2 regions of the Microbacterium terregens genome follow, and region 2 is predicted to be linked to the other one. Evidence: predicted binding sites of a transcription regulator. Region 2 holds the regulator's gene; the other holds the start of a gene.

Region 1 (15,935 bases), 2.4 Mb from region 2:
CGCGAACGTACGCGAGCGGCGGGACCTGCTGCTGGAAGGCGAAGGCGATGACGAACAGCACCGCCATGAACAGGAGTGCGCCCAGGGCCACGCCCTTCATCACGCGCAGGCCTCGGCGGCGGTCCTGGTCGGCGGGGCTCAGCAGAGCCGTCGGCGTACGTGTCATCTGCTCACCGGTTCCGTCTCATGGCTCGATCGGCCCGAGCCATGCGCTCGCCACCGTCGCGTGGGCCGATTCTGGATCGGATGGGTGGAACTGGCCGGCCAGGACATCGCGGTAGAGGCGGCCGAGTTCGCTGGAGGAGAAGTACGACGAGCCGCCCGCCACCAGGATCGCGTCGTCCACGACGCGCTTGGCCATCGTCACCGCGCGGTGCTTGACGCCCGAGAGCAGCGAGAACCACCGCGTCCCGTGGTCTGCGCGCCCGTCGACGTCCCGGCTGATCGACGCGAGCTCGGCAGGCAGCGGGTCATACGCGAGCGCCATACCGGCGATGCGCCAGCGGATGTCGGGATCCTGGCTGTACGCCTTGCCGGTCTTCTTCGACCGGCGCTGCGCCGCCGTCTGCACGGCGAGGTCCAGTGCGCGGCGGGCGATCCCGGTGTAGACCGAGGCGAGCAGCACTTCGAACACGCTGAAGATGCCGAAGACGATCGGGTCAGGGCTCGGCCCGGGGTCGATGCGCCGCACCACGCGGTCAGCCGGCGCGATCGCGGCGTGAAGCTCGGTCGTGCGGGACTGCGTGCCGCGCATGCCGAGCGTGTCCCAGTCGTCGCGGGTGACGACGCGGCCGTCGTCCTCCTCGGAGCGAGGCACGAAGGCGTAGACGAGCTTCGACGCGTCCGGCGAGGTGGTGTCCAGGCCGTGCAGCCCGATCCACGTCCACACCGGCGCGAGGGATGTGAAGATCTTCGTGCCCGTGAACGCGTACGCACCGTCCGGCTGCGCAGCGGCATCCGTGTCACTGCCGAACAGCACCAGGTCGTTGCCGGCCTCGCTGATGCCGAAGGCGAAGACCTCGCCTGCCGCGGCGCCCTCCTGCACGAAGCGCAAGTCGGCGATGCCGCGATCGGCGAGCACCTTGGCCACGCCCGTCCACACCAGGTGCATGTTGATCGCGAGGGCTGTTGCCGGGGCGGCCCCCGCCAGGCGCTGCTGGAGCACGGATGCCTCGGCAAGCCCGAGCCCCGCCCCACCGAGGTCGGTGGGGACGAGGATCGCGAGGTAGCCGGCATCCTTCAGATCGGCGAGGTCCTGTGCGGGAAAGGTGTTCTCGCGATCGTGGGCGGCGGCGCGCGCGCGGATCCGTTCGAGCAGCTTCTCGGAGAGGTGGGCGGCGGGGTCGAAGCCCGTCATGCGAGCACCTCGAGAAGCTGGGAGATCGTGGCGTCGGGTTCGTCCCGATGCGGCGAGTGCCCTGCGCCGGCGACGACCGACATGGACACCGCGGAGTTGCCCAGCACCTGCGCGGCGAGCGCACCGCTGAAGATCGAGTAGACCTTCGGGTCGGATCCGATCACGTGCGTGGGAACACTCAGTCGGGAGGCGGCATCCCGCACATCCCACGCCGCATTCTGGACACTCGTCTGCTCGACCGCCCACCGGCTCGCCTGCTGGGCAGACAGCGCCTTCAGCTCGATGTCCTGCTCGTGCCAGTGCGGATGCTCGGCGCGCACAGCCGACGGGGTCGGGTCCTCGAAAGAGCGCTCCTGGCTCTCGCGAACGATGTCGCGGTCGCGGGGTGCGAGGTGGATCGCCGGGTCGATCAGCACGAGCCGGCGAGTCCACCCCGGGTCGTGCGCACTGACCACGGTGGCCGCGGCACCGCCGAGTGAGTGGCCCACGACCAGATGCCACGAGGAGTCGCCCTCGGGCCGAGTCGCTCCGAGATCGGCCGCGTACGCAGCGATCGTGTACTCCAGCGCCCGGGGCGCGACGCCGTGACCACGAAGATCGACCGCCTGGGCGAACCACCCGGCATCGGCCAGGGCGACGCCGAACCGCCACATCAGCGCCCCGGTGGAGCCCAGACCGTGAACGAGCAGGGCGCGCCGCGGTGCGTCGGGTGCTCCCCACGACAGTCGCGGAAGGGTGACGGGTGCGGGCATACCGCAATGCTACGGATGGATGCCGGTGCAGGGCACGCGTGGGCAGCAGGCGACTGCGGCGGATCGGCCGAGGTGCCGGCATCCGGACGCAGAATGGAGGCATGATCTCGACAGAATCGGCGGTGGCCCTGCGCGATGCCGGCCTGGTGTGGCACCCGCGCTCCGGCGATCGGTTCCAGCTCGACGAGCCGGAGTTCGAAGCCGACGTCTTCACCGTCAGTGAGATGACCATCGAGCCGCGCGAGTACTCCACCGGTCGCATCCTGTCGTTCAACGGCACGACGGAGTGGGCGCTGGATTCCGTCGCCCTGGAGGACGCGCTCTGGTTGCCGTCCGAGAGTCAGCTGCGCGAACTGCTGCGGGGTGCGTTCCGGAGCCTGCGGCGCCTGCCCGACACGCACGAGGTCCAGATCGTCCTGCGTAGCCCCGAGGAGCCGTCGGAGGACGAGGTGCTGGTGTTCCAGCATCCCGAACCGGCCGACGCGTACGCGCTCGCCGTCCTGGAGCTGTTGCGCCGGATCGCCTGATCCGGCGGTCGCCCGGCGCGCAGATTCGGACGATCGCATTGGATTCGGATGCCGCCAGGCCAAGGATCCGAATCCGCGGACCGTATCCGAATCCGCGGCGGTCGGGGCCCCGCGCGGACGGCGGCGCGCAGCACCGGCGGGTCAGGTGATGGTGCCGACGGGCTCGGTGTCCGGCATCGGGCTGGGGTCGCGGTGGCGCAGGTCGGGGAAGGCGCGGACGCAGGCGACGGCGACGGCGGTTCCGGCGATCGCGAACGCTGCTGCCGCCCAGTAGGCGCCCTGGGGGCCGGTGCCGTCGATGAGGAATCCGGCGACCGCCGAGCCGGCAGCCGCGCCGATCAGCTGACCGGTGCCGATCCATCCGTAGGCCTCGGCGGTCTCGCTGAACTTGACGCTGACGCTGGTCATGGCAAACAGCACGGCCAGTGCCGGTGCGATGCCGATGCCGGCCAGGAACAGCGTGCCGCCCAGCCACCAGATGTTCAGCGAGACGACGGTCAACGACAGGCCGACGGCGAGGATGGCCAGCCGTCGGGCCATCGCCCACGGTCCGACCGGGATGTGCCCGAAAGACAGTCCGCCGGCCAGGCTGCCGATCGAGAAGACGGCGAGCACGATGCCCGCCTCCAGCCCGCCGTGATCGAAGGTCGCGACGACGCCGGCCTCGACCGCCGCGCAGGCGCCGATCAGCAGGAAGCCGATGACGGTGGCCAGCAGGACCGGCGGTTTGGCGAGCACTTTGCCGATGCTGCGGCGGCTGCGGGGGATCCGGACGCGACCAACCTCGGGGGAGAGGATGAACCAGGAGCCTCCGCTGATCAGGATGGCGACGATCAGCAGGAGCGCCTGCACCGTGCCGACCTGGGTCGCCACGAGGGTGATGACCACCGGAGCCACGATCCAGATGATCTCCTGCAACGACGCATCCAGCGAGAACAGGGGCGTGAGCTGCCGCGAGTTGACCATCTTCGGATAGATCGTGCGCACCGCGGACTGCACGGGGGGTGTGGACAGACCCGCGATGAGCCCGAGCACCATGTAGACGGGGACCACGGTCTCGACCAGTGCGAGGACGGTGATGGTGATCGCGCAGATCGCGAGCGTGGTGCTGAGCACCCGGCGCATGCCCCACACGCCCATCCACCGGCTGGTGACCGGGCCGGCGATCGCCTGCCCCACGGATGTCGCGGCCAGAACGAGTCCGGCCGCGCCGTACGAGCCGGTGACGAACTCGATGTGCAGCAGGACCGCAAGACTGGTCATGCCGTTGGGGAATCGCGCTGTCAGCTGCGCGGCCATGATCCGCCCCACGCCGGGCGTGCGCAGAAGATCCCTGTACCCGGCCACGCATCAACGGTATCTGTCGTCCGGTACCTGCCGCGACACGCGCGAGACACGCCCAAGGGTGCATTCCACAGCCCGATCCGTGTCCGGACCCGGCGCTAGCGTCGCGCCTGTGGACAGATGTGGCCGCGGCATCCGAAATCGGCGTGATTCAGGGTCTTTCCAGGTTCACGATCGAGTGCCCTCCTGTGGATGAAACGGTGGACAACCTGTGTTGTATCTGTGGAGAGCGGTGCAAAACTACACGGATGTAACTACTAGCCCTTGTGGTGCTATCCAATGTCCGTACCCATATGTAGTATTGGACTCCCGGCGGCGGACCACCGGACGAAACATACGATTTTGAGGGAGAACGGGTCACACATGTCGATCACCGTCTACACCAAGCCCTCCTGCGTCCAGTGCACGGCGACCTATCGCGCACTGGATTCGAAGGGCATCGAATACGAGATCCTCGACCTCTCGCAGGACCCTGCGGCCATGGAGCAGGTCAAGGCACTCGGCTATCTGCAGGCTCCGGTCGTCATCACCGACGAAGACCACTGGTCGGGCTTCCGTCCCGACAAGATCGACGAGCTCGCCGGTCGTCTCGCGTAGCGCCGGGAGGAGAAATGGTTCCCCCGGCCGCCGTGCGCCAGCGCAGCGCGGCCGGAGCAACCGGCCAGGCCGCGCCGCTTCTGGTCTTCTTCTCGAGCATCTCCGGCAACACGGCGCGCTTCATCGACAAGCTCGGCATGAGAGCCGTGCGGATCCCTCTCCATCCGTCCGATCCGGTTCTGGTCGTCGATGAGCCCTATGTGCTCGTGACTCCCACGTACGGGGGAGGACAGGGCAAGGGCGAGGAGAAGGGCGCCGTACCCAAGCAGGTCATCCGGTTCCTCAACGATGAGCAGAATCGCAGCCTGATCCGCGGAGTCATCTCCGCGGGCAACACCAACTTCGGTGAACACTTCTGTTTCGCCGGAGAGATCATCAGCCGCAAGTGCTCAGTGCCGCACTTGTACCGGCTCGAAATGTTCGGCACACCCGAAGACGTGGATCGCGTGAGCGAAGGATTGGAACGATGGTGGAAGCTGCAGTGAAGGAAGAGAAGGCGTTCAACGCGGACACGCGATTCGAGGGCATGGACTATCACTCGCTGAACGCGATGCTGAACCTGTACGACGCGAACGGCAAGATCCAGTTCGACGCGGACAAGCGAGCGGCGCGCGAGTACTTCCTGCAGCACGTCAACCAGAACACGGTCTTCTTCCACTCTCTCAAGGAGCGCCTCGACTATCTCGTCGAGAAGGAGTACTACGAGCCCGCCGTGCTCGAGAAGTACTCGTTCGAGTTCATCCAGCAGCTCAACGACTTCGCGTACTCCAAGAAGTTCCGGTTCGAGACGTTCCTCGGCGCGTTCAAGTACTACACGAGCTACACGCTCAAGACCTTCGACGGCAAGCGCTACCTCGAGCGCTTCGAGGACCGCGTCGTGATGACCGCCCTGGGGCTGGCCGACGGTGACGAGAAGCTCGCGACCGATCTGGTCGACGAGATCATCTCGGGTCGCTTCCAGCCGGCGACGCCGACGTTCCTCAACTCGGGCAAGGCACAGCGCGGCGAGCTCGTGTCGTGCTTCCTGCTGCGCATCGAAGACAACATGGAGTCGATCTCCCGCGGCATCAATTCATCGCTGCAGCTGTCCAAGCGCGGCGGCGGTGTCGCTCTGCTGCTGTCGAACATCCGTGAGTCGGGGGCGCCGATCAAGCAGATCGAGAACCAGTCCTCGGGCATCATCCCGGTGATGAAGCTCCTGGAAGACAGCTTCAGCTACGCCAACCAGCTCGGAGCCCGTCAGGGTGCTGGCGCGGTCTACCTGAGCGCCCACCACCCTGACATCATGCGGTTCCTGGACACCAAGCGCGAGAACGCCGACGAGAAGATCCGCATCAAGACGCTCTCGCTGGGTGTCGTGGTGCCCGATATCACCTTCGAACTCGCCAAGAACGGCGAGGACATGTACCTCTTCTCGCCGTACGACGTCGAGAAGGTCTACGGTGTTCCGTTCGGCGACATCTCGGTGACCGAGAAGTATCGCGAGATGGTCAACGACGCGCGGATCAAGAAGACGAAGATCAACGCGCGCGAGTTCTTCCAGACGATCGCGGAGATCCAGTTCGAGTCGGGATACCCCTACATCATGTTCGAGGACACGGTGAACCGGGCCAACCCCATCAAGGGCCGGATCAACATGTCCAACCTGTGCAGTGAGATCCTGCAGGTCAACACGCCGACCACCTACAACGAGGACCTCTCGTACAAGGAGATCGGCAAGGACATCTCGTGCAACCTCGGCTCGATGAACATCGCGCTGTCGATGGATGCCGCCGACCTGGGCAAGACGGTCGAGACGGCGATCCGCGCTCTGAGTGCGGTCAGCGAGCAGAGCCACATCGCCTCCGTGCGCTCGATCGAGGACGGCAACGACCGTTCCCACGCGATCGGCCTCGGTCAGATGAACCTGCACGGTTACCTCGCCCGCGAGCACGTGCACTACGGGTCCGAAGAGGGCATCGACTTCACCAACATCTACTTCTACACGGTGCTGTTCCACGCGCTGCGGGCGTCCAACAGCCTCGCGATCGAGCGCGGTCGCGCATTCGACGGCTTCGCGGACTCCACCTACGCCAGCGGCGAGTTCTTCGACAAGTACATCGAGCGCGCGTGGGTTCCCGAGACCGAGAAGGTCAAGGAGCTGTTCACCGGCAAGCACATCCCGACGCAGGAGGACTGGGTGGCGCTGAAGGCGTCCATCCAGCAGCACGGCATCTACAACCAGAACCTGCAGGCCGTTCCGCCGACCGGCTCGATCTCGTACATCAACAACTCCACGAGCTCGATCCACCCGATCGCGTCGAAGATCGAGATCCGCAAGGAAGGCAAGCTCGGTCGCGTCTACTACCCGGCGGCGTTCATGACGAACGACAACCTGGAGTACTACCAGGACGCGTACGAGATCGGCTACGAGAAGGTCATCGACACGTACGCCGCGGCGACGCAGCACGTCGACCAGGGCCTGTCGCTGACACTGTTCTTCAAGGACACCGCCACCACGCGCGACATCAACAAGGCGCAGATCTACGCGTGGCGCAAGGGCATCAAGACCATCTACTACATCCGTCTGCGCCAGATGGCCCTCGAGGGCACGGACATGACGGAGTGCGTTTCGTGCATGTTGTGATCGGTTTCGGGTCACTGGGCGGCGAGACGAAGCGAAGGAAGAGACGATGACCCCCGACAAGCTGAAGCTTCTGGACCACGTTCAGGCGATCAACTGGAACCGCATCGAGGACGACAAGGACGTGGAGGTGTGGAACCGCCTCGTCAACAACTTCTGGCTGCCCGAGAAGATCCCGCTGTCCAACGACATCCAGTCCTGGAACACGCTCACCCCCGACGAGCAGCTGCTCACGATGCGCGTATTCACGGGCCTGACGCTGCTGGACACGGTGCAGGCCACGGTCGGCGCGGTCTCGCTCATCCCCGATGCGATCACCCAGCACGAGGAAGCCGTCTACACGAACATCGCGTTCATGGAATCGGTGCACGCGAAGAGCTACTCTTCGATCTTCTCCACGCTGTGCTCGACGAAGGAGATCGACGAGGCGTTCCGCTGGTCGGTCGAGAATCCGAACCTTCAGAAGAAGGCTCAGATCATCATGGAGTACTACCAGGGCGACAACCCGCTGAAGCGCAAGGTGGCATCCACCCTGCTCGAGAGCTTCCTGTTCTATTCGGGCTTCTACCTGCCGATGCACTGGTCTTCGCGGGCGAAGCTCACGAACACCGCCGATCTGATCCGCCTCATCATCCGTGACGAGGCCGTGCACGGGTACTACATCGGCTACAAGTACCAGAAGGGTCTCGAGCGCATCAGCCAGACGGAGCGCGACGAGATCAAGGACTACACGTTCTCGCTGCTCTACGAGCTGTACGACAACGAGGTGCAGTACACGCAGGACCTCTACGACGGCGTCGGCCTGACCGAAGACGTCAAGAAGTTCCTGCACTACAACGCCAACAAGGCCCTGATGAACCTCGGCTACGAGGCGATGTTCCCGTCGTCGGTCACGAACGTCAGCCCGGCGATCCTGTCGGCGCTCTCGCCGAATGCCGACGAGAATCACGACTTCTTCAGCGGATCCGGTTCCTCCTACGTGATCGGCAAGGCCGAGGCGACCGAGGACGACGACTGGGACTTCTAGAAAAATCCCACCGCCTATCGCATCTGCGCACACGTGAGCGTCGCTGAGATCGCCGCCACTACGCCGCTCGTCGCCGGCGTGTTCACGGTGGGGCTGATCGCGATCCTCCACGTACTCGAGCCCGAGTACGACCCGTCATGGCGGATGATCAGCGAGTATTCCCTCGGGCGACACGGGTGGGTCATGCGCCTGGCCTTCGTCACGATGGCCATAGGCCTTTCGGCGACATGCGTGGCCTTGTGGCCGTTCGGCGGTCCGTGGATCACCGGCCTTGCCGCCGTCGCCCTCGGCGCGCTCGGTGCCGCGTTCATCGACGCGGATCCGATCATGACTCCGCGTGCTGATGCCACGCCAGTGGGCAGGGCGCACACAGTGCTGGGTGTGGTGTTGCTGGCCGGTTTTCCGGCTGCCGCGCTGGTCGCGGGGGTCGGGGTGGCGCCCGCGCTCGGCTGGACGCTGGTGATCGCATCCGTTGTTCCGTTGGCCGGACTGGTGTGGTTCCTCATCGCCGCTGCCCCCGCCCACGGACAAGGCGGCTCGCCTGAGATTCGAATCGGATGGCCGGACAGATTCTGCCTTCTCGCCTACCTGGCGTGGGTGGTGCTCGCCGCTATCAGCGTTCTTGCCGTCTTGTGACGCACGAGCGTCGCGCAGGACGATCAGCCGGCGTCAGCCCGAGTGACGGTCCTGCTGCGCACTCCTGTTCGGGTGCCGACCCGACCGCGAGCCGGTCGCTCAGCGTGCTCGTGCTTCTGCGGTCGGAGTCTCGCTCGGCGTTCCGAACCGCGTCCTCTTCGTTTCTGGGTGTCAGTGGTGTCGCCAGGAGCGTGTTGCGTGCCAGTCGAGGACGCCGGCTGCACGCGAGGTGTCGAAACCGCCGACGTGGTCCGGGAAATCCCGTCTGCGGGTAGCGGTCGGGAGGTGACGGTCGAGCAAGTCGCTGGTGGGGGTGTGCGAAAGGGTTTCGTCGCTCGCGATGACGACCGCTTCGTAGCCACGGTGTCCGCTGCGCGGATGCAGGGCGAGCACGCACGCTCGGGCGGCGTCCTCGAGTTCGACCCAGCCCCACAGGTTCGCCGCGCCCTCGGCGTCGTCGGCGACGTGGGCGACGTGCTCAGCCTCGGCCGCGGAGAGGATCCAATGCAGCCGGAGCGCCGTGACGGTCATCCCGCGTCGGGCGTACATCTCACCCATCCGCTCGGTGAAGTCCTTTGTCAGCGCATACGGGTCGACGAACTCGAGCGGCGTCGACTCGTCGACCGGGACGGCGGAGAAGGTGAGCGGATCAGGGGAGAACGCGGTGCCGTAAATGGACCCGCTCGATGCCAGAACGGCGGTTCGCACCCCCGCTTGCCACGCCTGCTCGAGTGCGTTGAAGCAGGCCATCGTGTTGTTGCGAACGAGCTCGCTGGGCTCGACGTGCTCGGGGCTCGGGATCGCCGCGCAGTGGATGATCGCAGACGCGCCGCGCATGGACCTGGCGACCGCCCCCGCATCGGTCAGGTCCACGCCGGTCGGTCCTCGCAGATCAGCCTCGAGAACCTCCACGCCGACGGCGCGCAGCTGCCGGCACACTGCTCGCCCGAGCTTGCCCTGCGCACCGCTCACCCACACCACCGACGAAGCAGTCGTCGCGCCGATTGACGCGTCAAGGGTGCTGAGGTTCACGCGTCGACCCCATGACCGTCCGGCTCCGTCGGGTACCCAGGGACCGAGCGAGTCCGCCTTCGGCACGTCCGTGGCTGGTCGTCTGCACGCGCGCCGACTCAGCCCGATCGGAACACTTCCACGTGGCGGCTAGGCGCACGAGAAGCGAGCACGAGGGCGATGATCCCGAGGCCGAGCGTCCGCGAGAGGAAGCCCAGCGTTCCCAGTATGACCGCAGCCCCGACAGCATTCTGGGAACCGACCGGGCCGGCGAAAGCGAACAGCAACTGGGGGAGCACCCCGCCGGCGACGGATGCGAGCAGCGCCCAGAGTGGCGCCCACTGCCATGGCCTCGGGATGATTCCCGCCCGCGCGATCTGAACGACGGCGATCAGCGCCGCGGCGAGCGAGACGAGGAGGTTCACGAAGAAGACTGTCGTCAGCGCGCCTTCGGCGGCACGATATGCGTCTAGGCCAGCCTCGAACGTGGCGGCGTCGATCGTCGGCAGGAGCGGTTGCGCAAGGTGAACGACAAGCGGCCACAGCGCGACGACCACGAGTGCGGTGACGCCGAGCGGACGTCGCGCAACCACGCTCGCTTCCTCCGACAGTCCGATCGCGAACAGAAGCACGGAGGCCGCGAAGACAACGTCGCGCGTGATTGCGATGGCTGAACCACCGCCGGGGAGGGAGTACTGCATCATCCCGATCACCGCGCAAAGCACCAGGCCGCCGCCGCCGATCGCCCAGGTCAGCCTCACCGCTCGCATGCTCCGACCCTAGACCGCGAGGCGACTCCGCTCTCCATGGAGCAGAGCGGGGGCTGCTAGACGAGGCGCCGCTGCGCGCACCTGTGCTTGTCGTGCCGTCCGTTCGCGGCGTACCGTGTCGGTCATGCAGCCGAAGGCGCGTGCAGCCGTCATCATCATCGCCGTCGCCGGAGCGACCGCAGGGATCGCGGCGATGCGCGTGCGTCGCCGGGCCGCGGAGTACGAGTACGAATACGGCCTGTCGCCGGCGACGACGCCGGCGCCGGCACCGGGGGATTCCGATCGACCCGGCGGAGCTTCTCCGTGAGCGAGAACGAGGACCCGCCGCGTACCCCGCCGATCACGCGCCCGCCGGCTGACCCGCAGACCCCGCCGATCACGCGGCCACCGGCCGGCCAGACCGCGGCTCAGGCCGGACCGAACCCCAACCCGGGTGTCACCCGCACCTCGCTGATCTGGATGGGTGTCGCGGTGATCGGGCTGTCCTTCGTGGCGTCCTTCCTGGGCGCAACACTCGCCCGCTCGCAGGACTCCGCACCGGTGGCCGAGCCCATCGCAACGACCGCCGCCACACCGACCGAGACGAGTGAGCCGAGCACCGAGGAGTACGAGGAGGCGCTCGAGGAGATCCTCCCGGCCGGAGCTGCGGTGCGTGCCGGAGCAGGGGCCCCAGAGGCCGGCAAAGGCTATGAAGGCGAGGTCTACATCGACATCGCCACCTCGGACGTGTACCTCTTCCGGGACGGCGAGTGGGTGAAGGTCGGCAACATCCGTGCCTCGGCGGCGGAGAACCTCACCGGCGAGACCGGGCCCACGGGAGAGACGGGAGAGACAGGCGCAACCGGCGAAGCGGGCGCACCGGGGGCTCCCGGCACCCAGATCTCGCTCGGCATCGGCGCCCCGCAGGACGAGACGTGCGAGACCGACGGTGACATCTACATCGACACCGAGGTCGCCGCGTTCTACCAGTGCGCGGCCGGTACATGGACGCTCTTCGGGCCGGCGGCGGGCGTCGCCCCGGCCCCCCTGCCGACCCCGACCACGGACTCCGGGACGAACGGCTGATCCCAAGCGGCCGACGCGGCATCCGATGGCACTTCCCGAGGCCATGAACCGGCACTCCTATACTGCGTCCATGAGCACGGGGGACACACGCGATCGAGTGCCGATCGAACCGCAGAGCATCGACGCACCGCTCTCACGCGCCGCCGTGTTCCTGACCGTGGTGCTCTCGGATGCGGCCGGCGCGGCCGACCAGGTCCGATCGGCGCTGGGGGACGTCGGCGGTCTCGTACGCGCGGTGGGGTTCCGCGACCTCGGCGGCCGCCTCTCGTGCAACGTCGGCATCGGCCACGACGTCTGGTCGGCCGTGACGGGTATGCCGATGCCCGCGCAGCTGCATGCCTTCGTGTCCGTAACGGGCGGCACGTACACGGCGCCGGCGACGCCCGGCGACCTCTTCTTCCACATCCGTGCCGACCGCGCCGACATGTGCTTCGAGTTCGAGAGGCTGCTGCTGCACGCGCTCGGCGGTGCGGTGACGGTCGCGGACGAAACCATCGGATTCCGCTACTTCGACTCGCGCGACCTGCTCGGTTTCGTCGACGGCACTGAGAATCCCACCGGCTCGAAGATGGCTCACTGGACGCTCGTGGGCGACGATGATCCTCCCCACGCCGGAGGCAGCTATCTCGTGGTCCAGAAGTACCTGCACGCCCTCGACGCGTGGCAGGCACTGTCCACCGAGGTCCAGGAGCAGATCATCGGTCGCACCAAGGCGGACAACGTCGAGCTCGATGACGCCACGCTGCCTCGCCCGTCGCACAAGGGGCTCACCACGATCGTCGACGCCAATGGTGAGGAGCACGACATCCTGCGCGACAACATGCCGTTCGGCCGTCCCGGTCAGGGCGAATTCGGCACGTACTTCATCGGGTACTCAAAGGATCTGTGGGTGATCGAGCAGATGCTCAGCAACATGTTCCTCGGCGACCCGGTCGGCTCCTACGATCGGATCCTCGACGTGTCGACAGCCGTGACGGGAGGCACCTTCTTCGCTCCCGCGAACGACGTGCTCGACTCGTTCGGCGATTAACGGAATCAGCTCGCCCGGTCTGCGGCAGCGAGAAGGTCGCGCCAGTCGGCCGGTACCCGCTCCGCCGGGCCTGGAACGGTCTGGTTCGCGGGGTGGCTCTCGGGTGGTGCGAGCCGCGGACCGCGCGCGTAGTCGTTCGTGACGTAGTCCCAGAACCAGTCCTCGCCCGGTTCGTAACTGCGCATGATGCGGTGTCCCGTGGCGCGGAAGTGCGCCGATGCGTGCTTGTTCAGGGAGTCGTCACAGCAGCCGATGTGTCCGCACAGCGCGCAGCGCCGCAGATGAACCCACCACGAGCCGGTCTCGTCGCATTCCACGCAGCCGTCGCCGCTCGGCGGAACGCGCGGATCGATGAACTCGGAGAGCTCGGTCATGCGTGCTCCTCATCGGGTGAGTGGAGTGCCTGCCCGCGATGGTAGCGGAGAACCGCGGCGCCCGCCCGGCCGCGTGCCGGTCTGCGGATGCTGGGAATACCCTCGGCGGTAGGTCGTTTAACTTGATACGAGTCCGCTCAAGTACCTAAACTTGACATAGCAAGACTCAACTTTCATCAGGAGAGATTCCGAGAGAAAATGCCCCAAGACTTCACACCCCAGGACGGCGAGAACGGCTCGAGTGCGTTCGACGAGTTCCTCGCGCGCTACCTCGACGGCGAGCGCGCCCGCGCGTCACGGTCCATCGACCTGACGCGGTTCCTCAGTCTGCGCACGCAGCAGTTCCTGCAGCAGGCCGGCGCGTTCGCGCTCGAGCGCGGTCAGCGTGAGCTGGACGCCCTGCACGTCCTGCGCATCCTCGTGAGCGAGGCCCCCGCCAAGGACGCGGTGGAGCGCATCGGTGCCGACCCGGCCGCGATCGCGCGTGCCGCGGAGCAGCGTCTGCCGCAGACATCCGACCCGGCCGACGTCGAAGGCGCCGTGATCACCCCCTCCGTGCAGCGCGCGCTGTTCCACGCGTTCCAGGTGGCGCGTTCGTCGGGCTCGACCTACGTGGACCCCGAACACCTCTTCTTCGCGCTCGTGCTCGGCCAGGATGCACCGGCCGGACAGATTCTCGCTCAGGCGGGCGTCACGGCCGACGCACTCCTGCAGGGCGCTCGCGAGACCGTGACTCCCACCGGTGAGCCGGTGGCAGAGCAGGGTCAGGATGCCGCGGCATCCGAAACGCCCATGCTCGACAAGTTCGGCACCGACCTGACCGCGCTCGCGCGCGCCGGTTCGCTGGACCCGGTCATCGGTCGCGAGGACGAGATCGAGCAGACCATCGAGATCCTGAGCCGCCGCACCAAGAACAACCCGGTGCTGGTGGGCGAGGCCGGCGTCGGCAAGACGGCGATCGTCGAGGGTCTGGCGCAGGCGATCATCGCGAATGCGGTGCCCGAGCAGCTGCGCGACAAGCGTGTCGTGTCGCTGGACCTGCCCGCCATGCTCGCCGGTACCCGGTACCGTGGCGACTTCGAAGAGCGCCTCACCGCCCTGATGGACGAGGTCTCCGGCCTGGCCGGTGAGCTCATCCTGTTCATCGACGAGGTGCACACCGTCGTCGGTGCGGGCGGTGGCGGCGGTGATGGCTCAATGGATGCCGGAAACATCCTGAAGCCGCGCTTGGCGCGCGGGGATCTTCACCTGGTCGGTGCGACCACCCTCAAGGAGTATCGCGTCATCGAGAAGGACCCGGCACTCGAGCGGCGGTTCCAGCCGGTTCGTGTCTCGGAGCCGAGCCTGGAGGATGCCGTGCTGATCCTGCGCGGACTCCGGCCCGCCTACGAGGAGCACCACGCCGTCACGTTCACGGACGACGCCCTGCGCGCCGCCGTCGAACTGAGCGACCGCTACGTCTCGGACCGCGTCCTGCCCGACAAGGCCATCGATCTGATCGACCAGGCCGGCGCGAGACTGCGCCTCCGGCTCGGTGTCAAGGTCGATGTCTCGGCGCTGATGGCCCGGCTCGGTGAGCTGGAGGCCGACAAGAACGCTGCCGTGGGAGCGGAGAAGTACGAAGAGGCATCGCGCATCCGCGACCAGATCGCGGAGGTCCAGGGCCGCCTGGACGCGGCCACCTCACAGCCCGCACCGACCGCGGTCGTGGACGAGCCGGAGATCGCCGCCGTGATCAGCCGCGCCACCGGGATTCCGGTGCAGCGGCTGACCGAGACCGACCGCGAGCGCCTCGCCGCCCTTGAGGACGAGCTGCACGCGCGCGTGATCGGCCAGGACGATGCGGTGACCGCGGTGGCCAAGGCCGTGCGTCGCAACCGCACCGGGATGGGCGACTCGCGCCGGCCGGTCGGATCCTTCCTGTTCCTCGGACCCACCGGCGTGGGCAAGACGGAGCTCGCGAAGGCTCTCGCGGCGAGCCTGTACGACGACCCCTCGACGGGTACGGGTACGGGCGGAAACGTGATCCGGTTCGACATGAGCGAGTTCGGCGAGCGGCACACCGTCTCGCGGCTCGTCGGTGCCCCTCCGGGATATGTCGGCTACGACGAGGCGGGCCAGCTCACCGAACGCGTGCGGCGCAACCCGTACTCGATCGTGCTGTTCGATGAGATCGAGAAGGCACACCCTGACGTGTTCAACCTGCTCCTGCAGGTGCTCGACGACGGCCGGCTGACCGACGGTCAGGGTCGCACCGTCGACTTCCGCAACACCGTCATCGTGATGACCTCGAACATCGGAAGCGAGTTCCTCGCATCCCGCTCGGGTGCGATCGGGTTCGTCGCGGACGGCGGCGGTGAGACCGGCTTCGGCAGCGAGAAGGACCTGCGCGATCGCGTCATGGGCAAGCTCCGTGAGGCGATGCGCCCCGAGTTCATCAACCGCATCGACGAGATCGTGCTCTTCCGCAAGCTCGCGCGCGAGCAGCTGCGCGAGATCGTGCGGCTCATGCTCGGGACGACCGAGCAGCGGCTCGCCGGACGCGAGGTCACGCTCGAGATCACGGATGCCGCGATCGACTGGCTCGTGGAGAACGGGTACGAGCCCGAGTACGGGGCTCGTCCGCTCCGCCGCCTGATCCAGCGCGAGGTGGACGACCGGATCGCCGAACTCTTCGTCAGCGGCCAGCTCGCCGACGGGGGAGCAGTGACGGTCGATGCGGCCGACGGTGGGGTCACCGTCTGGAGCGCGCAGGTGCTCCCGGCTGCGGCCTGAGAATCCGCAAACCCTACGACAGAGGGTGCGTCGCGATCGCGACGCAC
Region 2 (15,935 bases):
AGGCGAAGAAGCTCACGCGCTCCCGCTTTGCGCCGGCGCCCCGGTACTCGGGCACCGCGAACAGGACGGGGATCGCGAACAGGCCGAACCAGAGCGCCGCGACCAGCATCGCCACCCGGATCGGGAGTCCGTTCTCGTCGGGAACGCCGAACAGGCCCTCGATGAAGCCGAAGTAGACGATCAGCAGGAGGACGATTCCGCCGATGTACCCCATGCCCCAGCCGAACCCGCTGACCTTGCCGATCGACCGCGGCGTCGAGACCTGCGAGAGCATCGCGTTGTAGTTGACACCGGCGAATTCGAAGAACACGTTGCCGGCGGCGACCAGGAGCAGTCCGAGCCAGAGGAACGACGGATCGGGCTCCACGAAGAACATCGCTGCGGTCGCGGCCACCACGATGTAGGTGTTCACGGCGAGCCACAGCTTGCGCCGGCCCGAGGTGTCCGAGCGCTGTCCGGTGACCGGTGCGAGCACCGCGATGAGCAGGCCGGCGCCGGCCAGAGCCCACCCGAGCTGGGCCTCGACCGTTCCGGCCGGCCCGAAGCTGGAACTGGTGAGGTAGACGGTGAAGACGAACGTGGTCACCACGGCGTTGAAGGCCGCCGAGCCCCAGTCCCACAGGCCCCACGCCAGCACGATGCGCTTGCGCGTGCTGGACGGACCTTCGGCGCCCACGGCGCTCGCGAGCGCATCGGTCGGCGTGATGCCGGAGAACTGCGGCAGGTTGGGCGCCATTCGGGGAACGTCGGGATCGCTCATATGCGTCACGCTAGGGCCCTTCGGTGAACAGCGCGTGCGTCAGGGCACGCGCGCCGCGACTCTGCGGCCTGCTCAGGCTACAGCCGCCCGCCACGGCGACGCGGAAGCACCGAGACCGGCCGCCCGCCGCGGTGCCATGATGTACGCATGCCTGCCCACGTCGAACGCGCCGAGCTGCCCGGAATCGGTGTCCGCCACGACATCGTGACCGAGGAGGGGCGCCGGCTCTCGGTCCTGAACCTCCGCGACGGCGGTCGGCAGCTCGCGCTCTCCGACGAGGACGATCCCGACCGTGCCGGCGAGACGATCACGCTCAGCGACGACGAGGCGATCGCCCTGTCCGAGGTGCTCGGCGCCTCACTGATCCTCACGCAGCTGGCCGGGCTGCGCGATCAGGTGGCCGGCCTCGCCGTCGAGCAGATCCCGGTGCGTGCGGACTCTCCTTTCGTCGCTCGTCCGCTGGGCGACACGAAGGCGCGCACCCGCACCCGGTGCTCGATCGTGGCGATCGTGCGGGCGACGGAGATCCTGCCCGCCCCCGGGCCGGACGACCTCCTGCACAGCGGCGACACGCTCGTCGTCGTCGGTACCCGGGACGGGCTCGATCACCTCGTCCGCATCGTCGGCGGCAGTTGATCGCGGCGGATGGACCACGGCGCGCTCGTCCTCGTCGAGATCGGCGCGCTCATCCTCGGGATCGGGTTGCTCAGCCGACTCGCATCGCGGCTGGAGATCTCTCCGATCCCGCTGATCCTCCTCGGCGGGCTGGCGTTCGGCGAGGGCGGGTTCCTGCCCTTCACGCAGGGTGAGGAATTCATCGAGATCGGCGCGGAGATCGGCGTCATCCTGCTGCTGCTCATGCTGGGCTTGGAATACACCGCACGTGAACTCGTCTCGAGCCTGAACGGCTCGAAGACGGCCGGTCTGATCGACATGGCCCTCAACGCCGTGCCCGGCGCTCTGCTGGCCCTCCTGCTGGGCTGGGGTCCGGTCGGGGCGGTGGCCATGGCGGGCATCACGTGGATCTCCTCGTCCGGCGTCATCGCCAAGGTGCTGCAGGATCTGGGCCGTCTCACCAACCGCGAGACCCCTGTCGTCCTGTCCATCCTGGTGATCGAGGATCTCGCGATGGCGTTCTACCTTCCGGTGCTCACCGCGCTCCTGATCGGGGCGGGACTGCTGGCCGGCACCGTCTCGGTGGTCATCGCACTCGCCTCCGTGACCCTCATCCTCTATGTCGCGCTGCGTCACAGCAGGCTCGTGTCCCGCCTCGTGTGGTCCAAAGAGGCCGATGTCCTGCTGCTGTCGGTGCTCGGGCTGACGCTGCTCGTCGCAGGCCTCGCCGAGGGTGCCAACGTGTCCGCCGCGGTCGGCGCCTTCCTCGTCGGCATCGCCATCTCGGGTCCGGCGGCCAAGCACGCTCAGCGGGTCCTGACTCCGCTGCGAGACCTTTTCGCCGCGGTGTTCTTCCTCTTCTTCGGCCTGTCCACCGACCCGGCCGATCTGGTGTCCATGCTCGTGCCCGCGGTGGGGCTTGCGATCGTCACCATGGGGACCAAGCTGCTGACCGGCTATATCGCCGCGCGCCGCGCCGGCATCGCAGAGCCCGGGCGCTGGCGCGCGGGCTTCGCCTTGATGCCGCGGGGCGAGTTCTCCATCGTCATCGCGGGACTGGCCGTCGCGGCCGGCGTGGACCGCTCACTGGCCGCCCTCGCGACCGGCTATGTCCTGATCACGATGGTCGCCGGGCCGCTGCTGGCCCGCATCCCGGATTCGGCCCGTTTCATGGAGACCACACGGCGGATCGAGGCCAAGCGCCGCGCACGCCTGACCGCCGGCGGGTGACGACGCTCCGCGCGCCGAGCGGGTGACCTGCGATCATCCTCGCGCCGCCGAGCCGACCCACTGGTGCGCACATTCGCCGCGTGATTAGGTGAAGCATGAACGCCGCCACCAGGGCCGGAACCACGTTCAACGGCCGCCTTGCGATCCTGCTCGCGATGGCCATGTTCGTGCTCGTGGTCGACACGTCGCTGATGAACGTCTCGATCTCGGCGGTCGTCCGAGACCTCGACACCACCGCGAGCGGAGTGCAGGGCGCCATCGCACTCGAAGCGCTCGTCTCCGCGGCGTTCATCCTGATCGGCGGCAAGACCGGCGACCTGATCGGCCGCAAGCTCGCCTACATCCTCGGCCTGCTCGGATACGCGGTGGGCGCGATCGCGATGACGCTCGCACAGGACCTCCGGACGATCATCATCTTCTGGGCGTTCATCGGCGGCCTGGGTGCCTCGCTGCTGCTACCCGCGATGCAGTCGCTGATCCACGGCAACTTCCAGGGTGCCCACCAGAAGCGCGTGTACGCGCTGGTCGGCGCGTCCGCGGCCATCGCCGCCGGCGTGGGTCCGCTCCTGGGCGGCGTCATCACGACCTTCCTGTCCTGGCGGATCGGATTCCTCCTCGAAGCCGTCGTGATCGCCGTCGTGCTCTCCGGCATCCGGCTGGTGAAGGACGTCCGCTACGAAGGCTCGCGGACGGTCGACTGGGTGGGGGCGGTGTTCTCCGTGGTCGGCATGGGCGGGATCGTGCTGAGCATCCTGGTCTGGCAGGAGGGCGGGCAGTACGTCGGGCTGCTCCTGGGGATCGGCCTGGTCGCGATGGGCGGCCTGATCTGGTGGCTGATCATCCGCAAGCGGCACGGCAGGGCCACGCTGCTGGATCCGGACCTGTTCAGATCGAAACTGTTCCGCTCGGGTGCGACCGGTCAGCTGCTGCAGCAGGTCGCGCTGGGCGGTTCGATGATCGTCCTGCCGCTCTATCTGCAGATGGTCCTCGAGTACAACGCGCTGCAGGCAGGGCTGTCCATCGCTCCGCTCTCGCTGAGCATGTTCGCGGTGGCCCTGTGGGCGGGCAAGCGGGCCAAGGGGCGCCCCGCGACCATCATCCTGTGGGGATTCGGACTGCTGGTGGTCGGGCTGACGGCGGTGCTGCCGATCGTGCCCCGAGCCGACTCGGGCTGGTGGCTTGCCCTTCCGCTGATCGTGGCGGGAGGCGGCCTGGGGCTGCTCGTATCCCAGCTGAACAACTACACGCTCTCGCCGATCACCGACGAGCGCGTGAGCGAGGCGGCCGGGGTCAATTCCGCGGCCGGGTCGTTCGGTCTCTCGTTCGGACTGGCGTTCGCCGGGGCGATCATGCTGGCCACGCTCGCCTTCACGTTCACCGCCCGGGTGGACGCGAGCACCGTCATCCCTCCCGACGACAAGCAGACCATCGCCGCCGCGCTCGAGGAGGATGCCCAGCTGATCTCGACGACTCAGCTCGAAGAGGTCCTCGACGGCGAGCCGGCCGACGTGCAGGACGAGATCATCGCGATCAACGAGCAGTCACGCCCGATCGCACTGCAGATCGCGTTGCTGGTCCCGATCCTCGCCGGTGTCCTCGGCATCCTGAACGGCCTGCGGATGCGGCGCCTGCCTGATCCGGCGCCGTCTTCGGCCGCAGAAGGAACGCTGATCGGCTGATCGATCCGACACGCCTGCAAAGTTGAGCCAGTCCATATCAACTTCATTTGACACGTTCGGGCGGCCTCCGATAACCTTGAGTCATCGCGGCTCAACCCTTGGGTGCTGAGGCTCACATCTGTGAGTTCCGGTTCCAGGGTCGGCGCGAAAAGACTTCATACACCCCGGGGTCCGGCATCCGTCCGCCCCTGAACAAGGAGAGAGAAACACATGGCCCGTGCTGTTGGAATCGACCTCGGAACCACGAACTCGGTCGTGAGCGTCCTCGAGGGCGGCGAGCCCAAGGTCATCGCGAACGCCGAAGGCTTCCGGACCACCCCGTCGGTGACTGCGTTCACCAAGGACGGCGAAGTGCTCGTCGGCGAGACCGCGAAGCGCCAGGCCGTCACGAACGTGGAGCGCACGATCTCATCGGTCAAGCGCCACATGGGAACCGACTGGAAGTTCGACGTCGACGGTAAGAAGTGGACCCCGCAGGAGATCTCCGCGCGCATCCTCGGCAAGCTCAAGCGCGACGCCGAGGAGTACCTCGGCGACACGGTGACGGATGCTGTCATCACCGTGCCCGCGTACTTCAACGACGCCGAGCGTCAGGCGACCAAGGAGGCCGGTGAGATCGCGGGTCTGAACGTCCTGCGCATCATCAACGAGCCCACCGCCGCCGCGCTCGCGTACGGCCTGGACAAGGGCAAGCAGGACGAGCTCATCCTCGTCTTCGACCTCGGTGGCGGAACGTTCGACGTCTCGCTGCTCGAGGTGGGCAAGGACGACGACTTCTCCACGATCCAGGTGCGCTCCACCTCCGGCGACAACCGCCTCGGCGGTGACGATTGGGACCAGCGTCTGGTCGACTACTTCATCAAGCAGTTCAAGGACACCACCGGCGTCGACGTCTCGGGCGACAAGATCGCCCTGCAGCGTCTGAAGGAGGCCGCGGAGCAGGCCAAGAAGGAGCTCTCCAGCTCCATGTCGACCTCCGTCAACCTGCCGTACCTGTCGCTGACCGACAGTGGACCGGTCTCGCTGTCCGAGACGATCACGCGCGCGAAGTTCGAGGACCTCACCAAGGACCTCCTGGACCGCACCAAGAAGCCCTTCGAGGATGTCATCCGCGAGGCCGGCATCAAGGTCGCCGACATCGATCACGTCGTGCTGGTGGGTGGATCCACCCGCATGCCCGCCGTCGCCGAACTGGTCAAGCAGGAGGCCGGCAAGGAGCCCAACAAGGGCGTCAACCCGGACGAGGTCGTCGCCGTCGGCGCCGCCCTGCAGGCCGGCGTGCTGCGCGGTGAGCGCAAGGACGTGCTGCTGATCGACGTGACCCCCCTGAGCCTCGGCATCGAGACCAAGGGCGGCATCATGACGAAGCTCATCGAGCGCAACACCGCCATCCCGACCAAGCGCAGCGAGACCTTCACGACGGCCGACGACAACCAGCCGTCCGTCGCCATCCAGGTCTTCCAGGGCGAGCGCGACTTCACCCGCGACAACAAGCCGCTCGGCACCTTCGAGCTCACCGGCATCGCGCCGGCGCCGCGCGGCATCCCGCAGGTCGAGGTCACGTTCGACATCGACGCGAACGGCATCGTGCACGTGTCCGCCAAGGACAAGGGCACCGGCAAGGAGCAGTCGATGACGATCACCGGCGGCTCGTCGCTGCCGAAGGACGACATCGAGCGCATGGTGCGCGAGGCCGAGGAGCACGCGGCCGAGGACAAGAAGCGCCGTGAGTCTGCCGAGGTCCGCAACCAGGCCGAGACGCTGTCGTATTCGATCGACAAGCTGATCAAGGACAACGACGACAAGCTGCCCGCCGACGTCAAGACCGAGGTCCAGGCCGATGTCGACGCGCTCAAGGCCGCTCTGGCCGGCGAGGACGACGACGCGGTCAAGACCGCGTTCGACAAGCTCAACCAGAGCCAGGGCAAGCTGGGCGAGGCCATCTACGCATCCGGTCAGGCTGCGCAGTCGGCTCCGGATGCCGCCGGCGACGCCTCGACGGATGGCGGTTCTGCGGACGCGTCCGCGGCATCCGATGAGGATGTCATCGACGCCGAGGTCGTCGACGACGAGGACGAAGAGAAGAAGTAGCCATGACGGACAAGAACTTCGAAGAGCACGGGGCTGATCAGGAGCCTGGCGACGAGGTTCGACCGGACGAGGAGGGGTCGGAGGCGCAGGTCTCCGACCCCGATTCGCAGCCGGACGGATCCGAGGAGAGCTGGACGATCGACGACATCCTCAACGCCGCGCAGAACGTCGACGCCGCCGCCGAGGATGCGGTCATCGCCGACCTGGAGTCGGCCCTGTTGACCGACCTCAAGCGGCTGCAGGCCGAGTACGCCAACTACCGCCGACGCACCGAGGACCAGCGTGAGCGTGAGATCGAACGGGCCAGGGGCGAGGCCGTGAAGGGCCTGCTGCCGGTTCTCGACGACATCGATCGGGCTGACAAGCACGGCGATCTCGCCGAGGGAAGCCCTCTCGCCGCGATCGGCGAGAAGGTGCGCGCCCTGGCTGAGAAGCTGGGCGCGGTCGCGTACGGCGCGGCCGGCGAGCCCTTCGATCCCCAGCAGCACGAGGCGATCTTCCAGGCGCCGACGCCGGGGGTGGCCGAGCCGACGATCCTCGAAGTCGTCGAGGTCGGTTACCGCCTGGGTTCGGTCGAGCTGCGACCCGCGAAAGTGGTCGTCGCGGTGCCGGCCGACCCGTCGGCGGGCTCAGGGGCCGGTTAAGGCGCCATGGCCAGTCAAGACTGGTTCGACAAGGACTTCTACAAAGTCCTGGGTGTCGACAAGAGCGTCAGCGACGCCGACCTGAAGAAGACCTACCGCAAGCTCGCACGCAAGTATCACCCCGACTCCAATCAGGGCGATGCCAAAGCGGAGGCCACGTTCAAAGAGGTCAGCGAGGCGTACTCGGTGCTGTCCGATCCGGAACAGCGCAAGGAGTACGACCAGATCCGGGCGATGGGCTCGGGAGCGCGCTTCACGGCGGGCGACCAGCCCGGCGGGTTCGAGGACGTGTTCAGCATGTTCGGCCAGGGCCGGGGAGCACGCCAGGCGCCGGAGGACTTCGACGACATCTTCAGCATGTTCAACCAGCAGCAGGGCGGAGGCTTCGGCTCCGGTCGGTTCGGGCAGCCGTCGGGCGGATTCCGTGGCTACGGCGGCCCTCGGCGCGGGGCGGACATCACCGCCCGCACCACGATCGACTTCATCACCGCGACCCGGGGCGAAACGATCACACTGCAGGGGGAGGACGGCAAGCCGTTCAAGGTGAAGATCCCCGCCGGCGTCGCGGACGGGCAGAAGATCCGCCTACGCGGGCGCGGACGCCCATCCCCGGACGGCGGCGAGTCGGGCGACATCGTGGTCCAGGTGGCCGTGCGACCGCACCCCGTCTTCACGCGTGAGGGACTGAACCTCCGCGTGATCGTGCCGGTGACCTTCACCGAGGCGGCGCTCGGCGCGACGATCGAAGTGCCGACCCTGGGTGGCGATCCCGTGAAACTGCGGGTGGCGCCGGGTACGCCTTCAGGCCGAGTCCTGCGCGTGAAAGGTCGCGGTGTGGAAACAGCGAAGGGCACCGGCGACCTCCTCGCCGAGGTGCAGGTCGCGGTGCCATCCCACCTCGACGAGGCTGCCCGCGAGGCTCTGCAGCGGTTCCACGACCTGGAGCCGAAAGAGAACCCCCGCGCGGAGCTGATGTCGAAGGCGCGCGGCTGACCCGCAGACCGACCGCGGGTCGTGTCCCGACCGGGAGACGAAGCGGACCGAGGATCGAAGAGAAGAGGTGAGATGGGATGCCTGAACGAGAGATCGATGAGGACGCCCCCATCTTCGCGATCGCCGTCGCCGCCGAACTCGCCGGCATGCACCCGCAGACCCTGAGGCAGTACGACCGACTCGGGCTCGTCGTGCCCGCGCGCACCCAGGGCGGATCACGCCGCTACTCGACGCGGCACGTGGAACAGCTCCGCGAAGTCGCGCGCCTCTCGTCCGATGGCATGAGCCTGCCCGCGATCGCCCGGATCATCGAACTCGAAGATCGCGTGCGAGAGCTGCATCATCGCGTCCACGACCTGGAGGCGCGCGTGCGCGCCGAGCTGGAGAACCGGCCCGGTGCGCGCGTCTTCGCGGCGGGTGCGACCGGGTCCGTGGTCACCCTGCGCCAGGGCCGCCGTGTCCGGCGGGCGACCGACATCGTCGTGTGGCGGCCGCGGCTGGCACTCGAGCAGAGCCAGGATGACCCGGATGCCGCGGAGAGCGCCGGGCGCGCCGACGGCAAGCGGACGTCGCGGAGGCGCACCGACCCGGGGAAGTAGCGCAGCGCGCGCGGGCTCGCCGGTGCCTTTCCGCGCGGCATCCGGCATCCCGGCCGCGCGGGTTCTAGAGTTCGGGCATGACGGAGGAGCGCTGGCGGCAGCTGACGTACTGGCCGCTGTTGATCTCGTCGATCGTCTTCATCCTCGTCTACTCGTGGCAGGTCATCGCCGATCTCCAAGGGACGCTGTACCTGATCGCGCGGGTGTTCATCCTGCTGACCTGGCTGAGCTTCGCGGCCGACTACCTCGTGCGCCTCATGTTGGCGGACACGCGCGGGCGGTGGTTCCGCGAGCACATCTTCGATCTGCTGGTCGTCGCACTGCCGGTGCTGAAGCCGCTGCGGCTGCTGAAGGCGCTCACGCTCATCCATTCGCTGCGGCGCACGGCGGGCACCGCGCTGCGCAGCAGCATCGCGATCTACGGCGCCGGCGCCGCCGCGATCCTGATCTGGATCGCGGCCCTCGCCGAACTCGACGCGGAACGTGGAGCCCCCGGTGCGAACATCGAGACGTTCGGCGACGCGGTCTGGTGGGCGTTCGTGACGATCACGACGGTCGGCTACGGCGACTACTTCCCCGTCACGGCGTGGGGACGCATCGTCGCGGTGCTGCTGATGTGCGGCGGAGTGGCGCTCGTCGGCGTGGTGACGGCGACGCTCGCGTCATGGGTGCTCGAGCGCGCCGCGATCGGCCGTGACACGGACGAGCCGGCCACGCGGGGTCAGCTTCGCGACGTCTCGCACAAGATCGACGACATCAGTGCGCGGCTGCCGCCACCGCCCGCGCCGAAAGAGAGCGCCGACGCCCGATGAGCCTCTTCGGTCGCCAGCCCACCATCCCTGTGCCGCCACCGGCCGCGCTCTCCCCGACTCTGCGCGTGCTGCTCGGTCTGGCCGCTGCGGTGGTCGCGCTCGCAGGTTTGTTCTTCGCCCGTGAGTTGGTCGGCCCGCTCGTGCTGGCCGCCGTGATCGTCATCATCTGCCACCCCGTCCGTCATCCGCTCGAACGCTTCGGGTGGCCGCGCTGGCTCGCCACGACCGCTGTCATCGTCATCGCCTACCTGATCCTCGTCGTCCTGGGGCTGCTGCTGTTCTTCGCGGGGACGCAGTTCGTCCGCCTCGTGGCGGACTTCACCGACGAGCTGCAGGCGTCCGCGCAGACCGTGATCTCCTGGCTCGGTTCGATCGGACTGGGGGATGAAGCGTCGGATGCCGCGGCATCCGTTCTGGAGCCCTCGACGATCGTGTCCTTCGTGACCTCGCTCGGCGGAACTGCGGTGGGGATCCTCACGGCCCTGTTCTTCGTCCTCGCCTATGTGATCTTCATGGCAGTCGACGGCGCGCGCTACGCACGGGCCGAGACCTCGTTCGGTGCGGCCGCGCGGCCGACGGTGCGCCGCATCCTGAGCTTCAACACGGGTGTGCGGCGGTACTACGTCGTCAACGCGAGCTTCGGCGCGGTCGTCGCGATCATCGACGGGCTGGCGCTGTGGGCGATCGGGGTCCCGGCGCCGGCGGTGTGGGCGATCCTCGCGTTCGTCACGAACTTCATCCCGAACATCGGGTTCGTCATCGGGCTCGTGCCACCCGCACTGCTCGCCCTCGTCGTCGGCGGATGGCCGCTCATGCTCGCCGTGATCGCGATCTACAGCGTCGTCAACGTCGTGCTGCAGGTGCTCGTCCAGCCGAAGTTCGTCAGCGATGCCGTCGACCTCAGCCTGACGCTGAGCTTCTTCTCGGTGATCTTCTGGACCTTCATCATCGGTCCGCTCGGCGCGATCCTCTCGATCCCCCTGACCCTGCTGGTGCGTGCCCTGGTGCTCGAGGGTGACCCGGGCGCGCGGTGGCTGCGGTGGCTCTCGGGCGATCGGACGGCCATCGGGCCGGACTGAGCCTGCTCGGGCGCCCGACACCGGTCGTGCCGGCGCCGCTGCGGTCGGCGGTGCAAGGGATCAGGGATCGAGCCGCAGGACCTGGGACGACTCTCCGAGCGCGACGTCGTCCACGATTCGAAGGGTGCGCGCCAGCTCGTCCACGGCACCGAGGACCGTGCCGAATCGCTCCCGGTCGCTGCACACGGCGGTGACCGTCACGAAATGCGCGCCGGTGTCCCACGTGTACGTCGCGAAAGGCGGGGTGCGCTGATCCTGGGGAAGCGGCATCGCGAGCTTCTCTCCCATGCCCAGGTAGCTGCCGCGGAACGACTCGGTGTCGTCGTACTCCATCGGCATCGTGGCGCGCGCCGCGCGGAGCTGCGCCGTGGCCTCCTGAACCTGGGCCATGACGACCAGCAGCTCCGGGTCGGCCTTCCACACCCAGACGAGTACGCGCCCCGCCGCCCGGCGCATCAGGAACGGGGTCGCCTGACTCATCGCCCATGCCGCGAAGCCGCCCGGACGTCGCGACGTCGAATCCGCGGGACCGGCCACGCCGAGCGCACGGTTCGCCTGGTCGAGCAGCATCCGGATCGCGGCCTTGCGGTGCCGGCGACCGCCGAACACCAGGGAGCCGGTCACGGCGACCCAGCGCTTCGGATCGGCATCAGCCTGAAGTCGGGGCATGCATCCAGCGTACGAGGTGGGAACACGCGTCCGCGTCCGTCCGTGCGAGACAGCGAACCGGCCCGACCAGGGGCGAGGTGCCCGCGCCGGATGCGCTCTTCCGGGCGACGGGTGGGCCCCTCGGCTACGATTGAGTTGCGCATGCACCGACCCGTGCGACCCGCCCCCAGCGCAGAGTTAGGCAACCAGCATCCCGTGACCCCGTCCGAGACGCCCGACGATCCCCGCGCCACCGAGCCCGACGCTCACCGACCCCTCACCGTCGTGATCGGCGCCGACACCTTCGCCCCGCACGTCAACGGTGCCGCGCGCTTCGCCGAGCGCCTGGCCGCCGGCCTCGTGGCGCGTGGTCACGATGTGCACGTCATGGCCCCCAGCGCGACGCATTGGACGCGGGGGACAGCGACCGAAATCATCGAAGGTCAGCCGATGACCCTGCATCGGCTCCCGTCGTGGCGGTGGTTTCCGCACGACTGGCTCACGTTCGTCCTGCCATGGAGAGCGAAGCACCACGCCCGTCGCGTGCTCGACGAGGTCAAACCGGACGTCGTGCACATCCAGTCGCACATCGTGATCGGCCGGGGTCTGGCTCGCGAGGCCCACAAGCGCGGCATCCCGATCATCGCGACCAATCACGTGATGGCCGAGAACATCCTGGACTTCACGACCCTGCCGCATGCGCTGAACGAGGTGATGCTCAAGCTCGCCTGGGCCGACGCGAAGCGGACGTTCGTCATGACGCGCGCTGTGACCACGCCGACCCGCAAGGCGGCGGACTTCTTGGAGTCGACGATCGACATCCACGGCGTCATCCCGATCAGCTGCGGCATCGATCGTTCGAACTATGCGCCCGACCTCACGCCCCGGGACGCGCACCGCATCCTGTTCGTCGGCCGGCTGACCACCGAGAAGCACATCGACGTGCTGCTGAAGGCGGTCGCCCGGCTGGATCCCGAGCTCGATGTCCACGTCGACCTCGTCGGCGGGGGCGATCAGCGCAAGAACCTCGAGCAGCTCGCGCAATCGCTCGGGCTCGCGGCACGCGTGAACTTCCACGGGCACGCGCCGGAAGACGAGCTTCGCGCGCTGTACAGCCACGCCAGCCTGTTCGCCATCGCGTCGATCGCGGAGCTGCAGTCGATCGCGACCATGGAGGCGATGGCCTCCGGGCTTCCGATCGTCGCGGCGAACGCGGTGGCGCTGCCCCACCTCGTCCACGACGGCGAGAACGGGTACCTCTTCGAGCCCGGCAACGCCGAGGAGATGGCAGCACGACTCACGGACGTGCTCACCGCGGCGCCCGAGGAGCGCCTCCGCATGCAGCAGGCGTCGCTCGACGGCGTCGTGATCCACGACATCAACCGCACCCTCGACACGTTCGAGGCGCTGTACCGCGGCGACCCGCTTCCTGAATAGGCGCCGATGCACGTCGTGATGTTCGGCGATCAGCACGTCGAGTCCCTCGGCGGGGCACAGGTCTCGATGCGGCTGCAGCGTCGCTTCCTCGAGCGCGCTGGCCACGTCGTGACGGTCGTCGCGCCGCGGATGCACGGCCCCCGCGCCGGTGCGTCCGATGACGCGTACGTCGACACTCCGTCGATCCCGATCACGTGGGACCGGGAGTACTCGCTGTCCTGGCCGGGCCGCCGGACCGACCGGTTCGTGGATGCCGCGCTCGCCGGCCGGCCGCCGGTGGATGTGGTCCACGTCCAAGGCGACTTCTGGGGCGCCCTCATCGGCCATCGCTTCGCGACCCGACACGGCTTGCGCGTGGTCCACACGATGCACAACCGCGTGGATGTCGGGATCGAGGCGACCGCGCCGTTCCCCGGCATGGTGCTGCGGGTGCTGAACGCGTGGCAGCGGCGGGTCCTGAAGCTCGGACCGAAGGGCCGCGACGGATGGGCGTACCTGCGCGGCTTCGCCGTGCGCTCCCACGCGATCACCGCGCCCTCCTCGCACTTCGCGCGCCGACTGGAGCAGCACGGTGTAGCCCCCGGCATGGGGACGGAGCGGGCCGTCGATGTGGTGTGGAACGGGATCGACGACGACGTCCTGGACGCCGCGCTCGCCGCCGGCGCCGTGGTGCGCGACGCCGGCCGGCCGCGCTTCGTGTGGCTTGGACGGATGAGCCCGGAGAAGCGTCTGATCCCGTTCCTCGACGCCCTCGCCGAGTCGGGCATCGACGCGGATGTGGAGGTCATCGGGGGCGGGGGACAGGCGCGCGCGGCGCGCAGGCTGGTCGAACGGCTGCGGCCGACGGCATCCGTCGTCTTCGCGGGACGGCTGCCGTACGCCGAGACGCTGCGCCGCATCGCCGCGGCCGACGCGGTCGTGCAGACCTCGATCGGATTCGAGACGCAGGGCATGACCGTGTTCGAGGCCGCGGCCCTGGGCACACCCGCGGTCGTCAGCGACCCCGACATCGCGGCGGAGCTCGGTTCGGGCTTCTGGGCGGTGCCGGATGCTTCGTCCGCCGCTCTTGCGGCGACCCTGCGCACCGCGGCGCTGCAGATCGCGACCGGGACGGGCCCGACGCCGGACCCCTCGATCCGTGAGCGCTTCCGCCAGTCGTCGCGAACGGCGGCAATGGTGGAGGTCTACGCCCGCGCCCGGGCCTGACTGCCGGTGGCGTTCGCCCGGCGGTCAGGGTCGGGACGCGCTCAGGGGAGTCGCGTGTAGTCGGTCGGCTCCCGGTGGTAGCCGTCCTTGGTGAGGGCGACGACCGATGCACCGATCGCATATGCGGCAATGGCTGCAACAACAATGATCATCAACATGGCAGAAACGCTACGCTTGACGTGATCCGGCCACGAGTGGCAGGATGGACACACAACGCAGGAAAACTGCCACGACCGTTCCTTGCTCAGAGGAGTTCGACATGAAGACCGTCGCTGTCATCGTCCAAGACGGGTTCGCGCCGTTCGAGTTCGGCGTCGCGTGCGAGGCCTTCGGTCTGGATCGCACGGATGACGGCATCCCGAACTTCGATTTCCGGATCGTGGCACCCGAGCCGGGAGTCGTGCAGTCCAAGATCGGCTTCTCGATCAACGTCGACAACGATCTCACGTTCGCCTACGAGGCGGACCTGGTGGTCGTCTCGCCGACGCCCAAGGAGTGGTGGGGGCGCACCGATCCGCGTGTGCTCGACGTCGTGCGTCACGCCTCGGCCCGCGGCGCGTGGTTGCTCAGCGTGTGCAGCGGGTCGTTCATCCTGGCCCAGGCGGGAGTCCTGGACGGCCGCCGCGCCACGACGCACTGGATGTACGCCGATCGGATGGCGCAGATGTACCCGTCGATCGACGTCGATCCCGATGTGCTCTACGTCCAGGACGGACACATCATCACCAGCGCCGGCACCGCCGCGGGGCTGGATGCATGTCTGCACCTGCTGCGTCAGGAGCTCGGGGCGGAGATGACCAACACCATCGCGCGCCGCATGGTCGTGCCGCCGCAGCGGGACGGCGGTCAGGCGCAGTTCATCTCACGCCCGCTGCCCGAGGTCGCGAGCCTGTCGCTGTCCCCGGTCGCCGACTGGATGATGGAGAACCTGCGGATGGAGCTGCCCGTCGATCAGCTCGCCGCGAAGGCGCACATGTCGCCGCGCACCTTCGCCCGCCGGTTCAAGGCCGACTACGGCACGACGCCCGCGGCCTGGCTGGGCCGTCAGCGGATCATCCACGCGCAGCGCCTGCTCGAGCAGACCGACCTGGGCCTGGACCGCATCGCGTACGAGTGCGGTTTCGGCTCGGCATCCGTCCTCCGTCAGAACTTCTCGCGCGTCCTCGGCACGACGCCCACCGCCTACCGCGCCACCTTCTGCTGCGAGATCGGGACGGGCGGCTCGGCGCTCGAGCGCCGCGAGGCCGAGCGCATGGCTTCCGCAGTTCCCGCCGCATAGCGGTCTCGCCGCTGCAGCGACGCCGAAGCGGCGAGGACGACATGCGTCCCCGCCGCTTCGCGTCCCGCTACTGCGTGTAGCGGTCCCGCAGGGCGTTCAGGTCGACGCTGGATCCGAACGACTTCGCGCTGAAGGTGTCCGCCGTGCCGTTCACGGTCGATGTGTCGAACGCGAAGGTGATGATGGCTGCCGCCAGCGCGTCGGAGTTCACGTCCAAGGCGATCCGGTTGACGTTCCCGGTGAGCCGCTGCTTGTACGCCTTGTTCAGCGCCTTGTAGAGCGCCTGGTCCGCCCCATCGGCGGTGAGGCTGTCACACGGCTGGTGGTAGCACGGGTCGTAGGCGACATCCGCAAGACCGCCGTACAGCGCGGCCTCGTCGGCGGTCTTGATTTCCTCGGCGCCCGTGAACAGGCCGCCGGCCGGGATGCCGACCTCGATGAACGGCCCGTAGTCCGAGCGGCCCGAGAAGTCGGTGTCCTGGTACGGCAGCCCCTGCGACTGGTAGAACTGCTCGAAGACGTCCTCGATCGCCGCGGAGCCCTCGGGGATGAACCCTTCCGGAGCCGTTCCGCTCGAGTTGTCGCCGTCGTACACGCCGTAGAAGTAGTTCGGCGAGCCGATCATGTCGAAGTTCAGGTACAGCGCGATGGCATCCTGCTGTTCCGGGGTCAGGTTCGCGACGTAATGCTCGGAGCCGAGCAGGCCCTCCTCCTCGGCGCCCCACCACGCGAAGCGCACCGTGTTGGTCGGATTGACGCGCTGCATCTGGATCGCGGTCTCCAGCAGGGCGGCGCTGCCCGTGCCGTTGTCGTTGATGCCCGCGCCGTTCTGCACGCTGTCCAGATGTGCGCCCGCCATGACG

Evidence for each region. Region 2 encodes HspR, which represses chaperone genes until heat shock. Its sites were predicted from a motif close to AAGTTGAGTCNNNNNGACTCAACTT; they were not measured.
Region 1: the regulator HspR is predicted to act here: its motif matches at 13,262-13,286, upstream of ABD655_RS12390 (ATP-dependent Clp protease ATP-binding subunit).

What each region holds. Positions count from the first base shown of each region.
Region 1 is NZ_BAAAWH010000001.1:2,670,360-2,686,294, reverse strand. Features, by position in the region: gene ABD655_RS12470 (DUF445 domain-containing protein) at 1-166, opposite strand, end outside; gene ABD655_RS12465 (acyl-CoA dehydrogenase family protein) at 185-1,357, opposite strand; gene ABD655_RS12460 (alpha/beta fold hydrolase) at 1,354-2,109, opposite strand; gene ABD655_RS12455 (pilus assembly protein CpaE) at 2,211-2,636, shown strand; gene ABD655_RS12450 (MFS transporter) at 2,778-3,983, opposite strand; gene nrdH (glutaredoxin-like protein NrdH) at 4,344-4,577, shown strand; gene nrdI (class Ib ribonucleoside-diphosphate reductase assembly flavoprotein NrdI) at 4,592-5,062, shown strand; gene nrdE (class 1b ribonucleoside-diphosphate reductase subunit alpha) at 5,044-7,203, shown strand; gene nrdF (class 1b ribonucleoside-diphosphate reductase subunit beta) at 7,250-8,227, shown strand; gene ABD655_RS12425 (DUF998 domain-containing protein) at 8,261-8,863, shown strand; gene ABD655_RS12420 (NAD-dependent epimerase/dehydratase family protein) at 9,035-9,895, opposite strand; gene ABD655_RS12415 (hypothetical protein) at 9,994-10,644, opposite strand; gene ABD655_RS12410 (hypothetical protein) at 10,769-10,951, shown strand; gene ABD655_RS12405 (hypothetical protein) at 10,948-11,709, shown strand; gene ABD655_RS12400 (Dyp-type peroxidase) at 11,780-12,739, shown strand; gene ABD655_RS12395 (UBP-type zinc finger domain-containing protein) at 12,745-13,113, opposite strand; gene ABD655_RS12390 (ATP-dependent Clp protease ATP-binding subunit) at 13,312-15,888, shown strand.
Region 2 is NZ_BAAAWH010000001.1:267,896-283,830, reverse strand. Features, by position in the region: gene ABD655_RS01320 (MFS transporter) at 1-760, opposite strand, end outside; gene ABD655_RS01315 (cation:proton antiporter regulatory subunit) at 908-1,396, shown strand; gene ABD655_RS01310 (cation:proton antiporter) at 1,406-2,605, shown strand; gene ABD655_RS01305 (MFS transporter) at 2,701-4,284, shown strand; gene dnaK (molecular chaperone DnaK) at 4,495-6,375, shown strand; gene ABD655_RS01295 (nucleotide exchange factor GrpE) at 6,378-7,019, shown strand; gene ABD655_RS01290 (DnaJ C-terminal domain-containing protein) at 7,026-8,012, shown strand; gene ABD655_RS01285 (heat shock protein transcriptional repressor HspR) at 8,090-8,611, shown strand; gene ABD655_RS01280 (potassium channel family protein) at 8,689-9,423, shown strand; gene ABD655_RS01275 (AI-2E family transporter) at 9,420-10,502, shown strand; gene ABD655_RS01270 (hypothetical protein) at 10,563-11,171, opposite strand; gene ABD655_RS01265 (glycosyltransferase) at 11,367-12,587, shown strand; gene ABD655_RS01260 (glycosyltransferase) at 12,594-13,793, shown strand; gene ABD655_RS01255 (GlxA family transcriptional regulator) at 14,053-15,072, shown strand; gene ABD655_RS01250 (M20/M25/M40 family metallo-hydrolase) at 15,140-15,935, opposite strand, start outside.